DNA from 2 places in the Lactobacillus sp. PV037 genome. Region 1 is predicted to be linked to the other one. Evidence: a T-box and tRNA genes for the amino acid it is inferred to sense, from the RefSeq annotation. Region 1 holds a T-box; the other holds one or more tRNA genes.
What was found. The T-box of region 1 lies ahead of pheS (phenylalanine--tRNA ligase subunit alpha). A T-box ahead of a tRNA ligase gene usually reads a tRNA of that ligase, here a tRNA-Phe.
Positions count from the first base shown of each region.

Region 1 (4,097 bases):
GAATAGGCTACCGCTTGATAAATTCCGGCCATAATTGGTAATTGAATTAAAAGTGGTAAACACCCCATTCCACCAGTCATCGAAAGATTATTTTCTCGATAAATCTTCATTTGGAGTTGGCTAATTTCCATTTGTTGTGGTTGAGTTATGCCTGGAGTTTTAAGTGCCTTTTGAACTAACTTCATTTGAGGTTGAAGACGTTGCATTTTTTCTTGTTGCGTCGTCATCTTGTGCTGTGAAATTAAACGAAGGGGCAATACAATTAATTGAACAACAATCGTAATAATTCCAATTGCCCAGCCTGCCCCATTTTGGCCACCAATTCTTTGCTCAACATAAAGCATGATATTTTGTAATGGTTTACCAAAAAGACTGTATACCCAAGCATAAGGACCGCTAGTTGGTGGATTAGGAATATTAGAACCAGTATGGGTAGTAGTTCCACAAGCAGTTAAAAAAATTGCCATGAGCGCTAAAAGCCCAAATAATTTAAAGTATTTTGATTTTTTCAATGTCACAAACCTTTCTAAAAGTATGATTTCAGTTTACTAAGAATATTTAATTTGAGCAATAGCTAGTATTAATAAATGATTTGAAAAGAACGAAATGGTCTTTCTTCAATTTCTTCAACCTCAATTTTATCCACTCTACCTGAAGGAGAGGGAGAGGCTTTAACTTTAGAAATAAATTCTGCTAATACTAAAGGTTCGCCTTGGGCAACAGCTGTTACAGTGCCGTCAGCATTGTTTTTAACAGTGCCTTTAATACCCAATTCTTTTGCGACATTTTGAGTACACCAACGAAAGCCAACACCTTGGACATGACCGTGGACAGTAATTTTTTTAGTTTGCATGATAAAATCCCCTTTAAAGACTTAAATTAATTTGTAATTATTTCAATTATAACGCTAATTCGATAAAATAAAGGAAGAACCTAGAAAGAAGAATTTAAATGATTGAAATAAATTCAGTAAATAATAAACTCATTAAGGATATCCGCAAGTTAGAAAAAAAGAAATACCGTAAAGAAGAAGGGCTTTATTTAATTGAAGGCTTTCATCTAGTTAAGGAAGCTTTAAAAAGCCATTTGAATTATCGCTATCTTTTAGCAACTCAAGATTCTTTGACTCGTTTAGAAGCTGAAACAATGGAAGATTTTTCCGACGATAAAACTATTTTGATTAATGAAGCAATTAGTGATCATTTGAGTGCAACAAAAAATAGTCAAAATATTTTTATGGTCTTGCCAATTAATCAACCACGTTATTTTAGTTTTGAGTATGGTAAGTGGGTCGTTTTAGATAATTTAACTGATCCTGGTAATGTGGGAACAATTATTAGAACAGCAGACGCTGCTGGTTTTGATGGGGTGGTTCTATCGCAAGAGTCAGTTGATCTTTATAACCCTAAAGTTCAACGTAGTATGCAAGGAAGTCAATTCCACATTCAAATTATTCAAATGCCAATTATGGATGCGATTTCTAGTTTTGAAAATGGTGGGATTCCAGTTTATGTGAGCGTACTAGATCCAGATGCTAAGAAGATTGAAAATGTAGTTCCTGTACCACAGCTAGCTTTGGTGATTGGAAATGAAGCTCATGGAGCAAGTGAGCCGGTCATTGAAGCAGCTGATAAAAAAATCTATATTCCAATTAAAGGACAAGCAGAATCTTTAAATGCAGCAGTTGCAGCTGGCATTATGATCTACCATTTTGTCTAAGATTAATACTTGTATTTAGTAAGTGAGCATTTTATAATAAATGATATAACAGATTTAGAGATTTTAGGAGGAATAACCATGTCAGACACTATCCAAACAAAATCCCAAGAAGGTTGTAGTCAAGTAGAAGACTATAGTCTCTGTGATCATTTTATTAATGCTTTTAGCATTATTGGTAAGAAGTGGAATGGATTAATTATTAGTTCTTTATGTGATACTCAAGAAATGCGCTTTAAAGATTTGGCACGTTGCATCAGTAAATGCAGTGACCGAGTTTTGGTAGAACGACTTAAAGAACTTGAAAATTTAGATATTGTAAAAAGAACTGTTAATGATGAAACTGGAATTATTTCTTATACTTTAACTTCAAAAGGTAGTGAATTAAAGCCCGTTTTTGATAGCGTACATAATTGGGCAGATAAGTGGGAATAAACTATCTTGCAAGAATTTAAGTTTTGTTTTAACATAATAAATATAATTAAAAATTAAATGCGTTGATCAAGATTAGTAGTGAGGATTTCTATTTTAGAGAGGGCTTAAGTTGGTGAAAGAGCCTATAGAATAAACATGAATTTCATCTTAGGAGCAGAATCTAATCAATTCCGGTATTTCACCGTTAACGTAAAAGAGTGTGAACACGCACTTTTGTGCTAGTTTAAACTAGGGTGGTACCGCGAAGCTTCGTCCCTTTTTAGGGGATGAGGCTTTTTTTATCGGAAAGGAAAAAATAATGGACTTATTCGAGAAATTAAATAAGTTAAAAGAAGAAGGAACCGAAAAGATTAAGCAAGCTGATACTCAAAAAAAGCTTGATGAAATTAGGGTCAACTTAGTTGGCCGTAAAGGACAATTGACAGAAATTTTACACTCAATGAAAGAAGTAGAAGCAAGTCAACGTCCTAAAGTTGGACAAAAAGTTAACCAATTGCGTGACTACTTCCAAGAGACTTTTGATAAAGCTAAAGAAAAGATGACCCAAGCAGTAATTGCACGTCGCCTAGAAGAAGAAAAAATTGACGTAACTCTTCCTGGACGTAAAGGTCATGTTGGTTCAATGCACCCAATTAACATTATTTTAGATGATTTAGAGAGTTTCTTTATTGGGATGGGTTACAAGGTAGTTCAGGGACCTGAAATTGAAACAGATCACTACTGTTTTGAAATGATGAACTTACCAAAGGATCACCCAGCTCGTGATATGCAAGCTACTTTTTATATCGACGAAGAAAACTTGCTGAGAACGCAAACTTCTGGTGACCAAGCACGTGTTTTAGAAAAGCATGATTTTTCAAAGGGTCCTTTAAAGATGGTAGGACCTGGTAAAGTATATCGTCGCGATGATGATGATGCAACACACTCACACCAATTCCAACAAATGGAAGGCCTAGTGATTGATAAAAATGTAACTATGTCTGATTTAAAGGGTACTTTGGAAATGATTACTAAGCATATGTTTGGCCAAGATAGAAAGACTCGCTTGCGCCCATCATATTTCCCATTTACTGAACCATCTGTAGAAATGGATGTATCTTGTTTTAATTGTGATGGTAAAGGCTGCCCAATTTGTAAATTCACTGGTTGGATTGAAGTTTTAGGAGCTGGAATGGTTCACCCAAACGTTTTGCGTAATGCAGGTGTAGATCCAGAAGTTTATGGTGGTTTTGCCTTTGGGGTAGGACTTGATCGTTTTGCAATTTTGAAGTATGGAATTAATGATATTCGTGATTTCTATACTAATGATGTTCGTTTCTTAGCACAATTCCGTAAGGAGGAAGACTAATGCTTGTTTCATATAATTGGCTTCAAGATTTTTTAGATTTAGATATTGACCCAAAAGACTTAGCAGAAAAAATTACACGTACTGGTGTAGAAATTGAATCAGTTAACCATCCTGAAGATGGATTAAAAAAATTAGTTGTAGGACATATTTTAGAATGTGAAGACATCGAAGGAACTCACTTGCACAAATGTTTAGTAGATGTAGGTGAAGATGAACCGGTTCAAATTGTTTGTGGTGCTCCTAATGTAGCAGCTGGTCAAAATGTAATTGTAGCGCTTCATGGAGCAAGAATTGCAGGTAACCATAAGATTAAACGTGGTAAGATTCGTGGTATTGAATCAAACGGGATGATTTGTGGTTTGCAAGAAATTGGCTTTGCTGATAAGATTGTTCCTCCAAAGTATGCAGATGGAATTTTTGTTTTTCCTAAAGATGCTGATGTAAAACCAGGTGAAGATGTTTACCAGGCCTTAGGAATGGACGACTATATCTTAGATTTTGACATTACTCCTAACCGTGCAGATACACTATCAATGGAAGGAGCTGCTTATGAAGTTGGGGCAATTGTTGACCAAAAGCCTAAGATTGAACCAGTTGT
Region 1 covers NZ_CP041987.1:1,036,158-1,040,254, reverse strand. Annotated here, with positions in the region: gene yidC (membrane protein insertase YidC) at 1-512, opposite strand, end outside; gene FP435_RS05620 (acylphosphatase) at 581-853, opposite strand; gene FP435_RS05615 (TrmH family RNA methyltransferase) at 952-1,719, shown strand; gene FP435_RS05610 (winged helix-turn-helix transcriptional regulator) at 1,798-2,151, shown strand; T-box leader at 2,205-2,411, shown strand; gene pheS (phenylalanine--tRNA ligase subunit alpha) at 2,450-3,499, shown strand; gene pheT (phenylalanine--tRNA ligase subunit beta) at 3,499-4,097, shown strand, end outside.

Region 2 (4,097 bases), 100 kb from region 1:
TTCTTTTTAGTTATATTTTCTTCAGCTATTTGTATTTTAATAAATGCCATAAAAGTGTATAACTTGTAGAAGAAGGAAACCATACCTAGATTGGATACCGAGGATACTTTAGAGCGCAAATTACTTATTAAACTGCTCTTTCTCCTAGATTTAAATGTAAACTATCTACTAAACTTATGTAAAGAAGTGCCAATAGGTTAAATTTAAGGGGATAAGCAAGCTTTATAAAGTGGAGAAATTACTGCCTAGGGTACCTGGTTGGGCCCCTCTCTGCTCTTTTATCAAGGAGTGAGAGACGCTACTTCCTATTTTCTAGTGAGTTTTCTTATCATGAGTAATGAGTTCCTCGCTAAAATTTATTCTAAAACCAGTTCTGAGGTTGGTAGTGACTTGAATATTAATGATTTATTGATGAATACCATAAGAAGCCCCTAATTCTAAAATTTTCTGTAGGAATGGTATTAAAGAACCATTCAGTAGCTTTGAGTAGCAATCCAGAGAGTAAGGGAAAGATTTTTATTATAAAAGTCGGACTGCATGATGAAACTTCTATTTTAGCCAAATCTAGAATACACAGCACAAACTTGTTAGATTGCAAATTACCTCTAAAACACCTATCGTAAAAGTGGGAGAATGAAATTCTTCTCACTGTAAACTCTATTATTAGAGCTAAAAATTTTTAACCAAAAGACAAGAGATTTTAAAGATTCCTACTAAAAATAGATTTTTGTAAATTTTAAAATCTATCAGAGTTTGGCAATTAATCTTGGAAGGTCTGATAGTAAGGTGTAAGACGTATTTTTGCAAGGAAGACTAAGTATTATACCCTAGTGTATTTATCGCTTAGCGCTGCTTATAGTTGGAGGCAGCAAAATTCAAACCAATAGAGCTTAAACCGTTTAAAGCTCAATGTGAAAGATACTTGAGTATTTAAATAAAGCTGAGGCAAGTGAGAAGTAAAAGAAAGAATAGAAAAGTGAAATTATTTAAAGGGGAAAGAGATAACAAAGGGATGAAAAAGAAGAAGTCAGGTTTATTTTTACACATCTAAACACCAAAAATGTTCTTACTAACATGAGGCAGAAGAGAATTTTATAAAATATGAGGGTTATAAAAGGCGCCATTAAAAGGTTTAAGAAAATAGGAGAAAATAATTTTAAAAAACACTTGCATAAGTCAGGTTTTTCTAGTATTATGATTATTGCTGATGCGATGAAAAGTGAGAAAGCTTAAATCAAGTCAGAAAAAAGTAAAAAAAGTTGTTGACGAAAGTTAACAGATCTGGTATCATTAATAAATGTGTTAGATAAGAAGGCCCGTTGGTCAAGTGGTTAAGACACCGCCCTTTCACGGCGGTAACATGAGTTCAAATCTCGTACGGGTCATTACCATTTAATGGTAATATTATGGAGGATTACCCAAGTCCGGCTGAAGGGAACGGTCTTGAAAACCGTCAGGCGGGTTCTGCCCGCGCGTGGGTTCGAATCCCACATCCTCCTTATTATCGCGGGATGGAGCAGTCTGGCAGCTCGTCGGGCTCATAACCCGAAGGTCATAGGTTCAAATCCTATTCCCGCAATTTGGTCCCTTAGTGTAGCGGTTATCACGCCTCCCTGTCACGGAGGAGATCACCGGTTCGATTCCGGTAGGGACCGTAAATGGCTCGATAGCTCAGTTGGTAGAGCAAAGGATTGAAGCTCCTTGTGTCGGCGGTTCGATTCCGTCTCGCGCCATTCTGGAGGCCTAGCGAAGTGGCTAAACGCGGCGGTCTGTAAAACCGCTCTCTCTGAGTTCGGTGGTTCGAATCCACTGGCCTCCATAAAATAGGGATATCGTATAAAGGTAGTACATCGGTCTCCAAAACCGCTAGTGTGGGTTCAATTCCTACTATCCCTGTTTTGATATATTATTTATCAAATCCACGGCGGAATTGGTGAAGTGGTTAACACACCGGTTTGTGGATCCGGCATGCATGGGTTCGATCCCCATATTCCGCCCTAACATTGGAATATAGCCAAGCGGTAAGGCAATGGACTTTGACTTCATCACGCGCTGGTTCGAATCCAGCTATTCCAATTGGTTATTGTAAACGCAGAAGGTGGCGGTGTAGCCAAGTGGTAAGGCAGAGGTCTGCAAAACCTTTATCGTCGGTTCAAATCCGATCACCGCCTTTGTCTGGAGTTCTAGAGTTTAACTTTATGGCGATGTGGCGGAATTGGCAGACGCGCCAGACTCAAAATCTGGTGTCCCTTGGGACGTATCGGTTCGACCCCGATCATCGCTATTAATCAGACAGGAAAAAAACACGTAAGCTTATATACTTACGTGTTTTTTTGTATTCTTGATTCTCGTTGTAATCTTTCTCTTTAAACTTTATAATATAAAGAAGAAATATGGAGGTAGCTTTATGAACATTGGTCTATTTACAGATACTTATTTTCCCCAAATATCTGGAGTAGCGACTTCAATTCAAACTTTAAAAAATGCATTAGAAGCTCAAGGTCATTCTGTATTTATTTTTACTACTACCGATCCTCATTTGCCTAAAGGGACAGTTGAGCCAAATGTCTTTCGTTTAAGTAGTGTACCTTTCATTTCTTTTACAGATCGAAGAATTGCATTTAGGGGATTATTTCAAGCTACCAAAATAGCTAAAGAAGTAAAATTGGATGTCGTTCACACCCAAACTGAATTTTCGATGGGTGCTATTGGTAAATATGTTGCCCATAATCTTAAAATCCCTGCTATTCACACTTATCATACAATGTATCAAGACTACTTACATTACATTTTAAATGGTCATTTATTAAAACCATATCATGTAAAGCAATTTTGCCGAGCATACCTTCATAATATGGAAGGTGTTATTGCTCCAAGCATCCGTGTAAAAGATACTTTAAGAGAATATGGGGTAAAGATACCTTTGAAGATAATTCCGACGGGAGTGGATCTTAAAGGAATTAATGAGACCCCTCGAAGAGATGTAAGAAAAGATTTAGGATTAAAAGAGAGTGATAAAGTATTATTAACTTTGAGTAGAGTAGCTCCTGAAAAGAAAATAGGTAATTTATTAGCAGTCCTTCCAGAATTAATTAAGAAGCATCCCACTGTAAAGCTTGTAATTGCGGGCGATGGACCGGATCTCAAAAATTTAAAAAATAAAGTTGAAGAGATGCACTTAGAGGAATATGTACTTTTTATTGGAAGTGTGGAGCATAGTGATGTGGGAAATTATTATGCGATGGCTGATCTTTTTGTTTCAGCAAGTGATACCGAAACTCAAGGATTAACTTATATAGAAGCAATGGCAGCAGGAACACCAAGTATTGTTTATGCGACTGAATATACTGAACAAATATTTAACCATAAAGAATTAGGGGCAGTTTTCACTTCTCAAAAACAAATGGCAGAATTGATAGACAACTATTTAAATAAGGTACCACTTGTAATTTCTAAAGATCTATTAAAAGAAAAGCTAAAAGAAGTATCTGCTGAAACTTTTGCAAAAAATGTCGTGAACTTCTATCAAGAAGCAATAGATAAACTAAACACAACTGAGGTATTAGATGATTAGAATTAATATGTTTTCTCAAGCTGATAGCGTTCAAGGTCAAGGCGTGGGGTCAGCGTATAAAGAATTAATCCGACTCTTGAGAAAGAAACTCGTTGATGACTTTTATGTCACGGTTAATCGCTATGGAACCAGTGATCTCACGCATTACCATACAATTAATCCAACCTATTTTGCCAATAGTTTTTCTAAAAGTCGTGGTCGAAAGATAGGATATGTACATTTTTTACCTGAAACCTTAGAAGGATCTATAAAACTTCCTGGATTTGCTCAAGGAATTTTGAATAGATATATAATTGATTTTTATGATCGCATGGATCAAATTGTAGTAGTTAATCCGATGTTTATTGGAAAGTTAGCTCAGCATGGGATTGATCCGCAAAAGGTAAAATATATTCCTAATTTTGTCTCAAAAAGTGAATTCTATGAACAAACTCAAGAAGAAAAAAATGCGTTTCGAAATTCTTTAGGAATTCCCTTAAATAAATTAGTTGTTTTTGGGGATGGACAAGTGCAAGAACGTAAG
Region 2 covers NZ_CP041987.1:1,138,320-1,142,416, reverse strand. Annotated here, with positions in the region: tRNA gene FP435_RS06115 (tRNA-Glu) at 1,314-1,385, shown strand; tRNA gene FP435_RS06110 (tRNA-Ser) at 1,409-1,499, shown strand; tRNA gene FP435_RS06105 (tRNA-Met) at 1,506-1,579, shown strand; tRNA gene FP435_RS06100 (tRNA-Asp) at 1,583-1,655, shown strand; tRNA gene FP435_RS06095 (tRNA-Phe) at 1,661-1,733, shown strand; tRNA gene FP435_RS06090 (tRNA-Tyr) at 1,738-1,819, shown strand; tRNA gene FP435_RS06085 (tRNA-Trp) at 1,826-1,896, shown strand; tRNA gene FP435_RS06080 (tRNA-His) at 1,925-1,997, shown strand; tRNA gene FP435_RS06075 (tRNA-Gln) at 2,005-2,076, shown strand; tRNA gene FP435_RS06070 (tRNA-Cys) at 2,101-2,171, shown strand; tRNA gene FP435_RS06065 (tRNA-Leu) at 2,201-2,284, shown strand; gene FP435_RS06060 (glycosyltransferase family 4 protein) at 2,408-3,574, shown strand; gene FP435_RS06055 (glycosyltransferase family 4 protein) at 3,567-4,097, shown strand, end outside.
Region 2: it has a tRNA-Phe gene. The T-box ahead of pheS (phenylalanine--tRNA ligase subunit alpha) is inferred to sense a tRNA for this amino acid. The anticodon was not compared.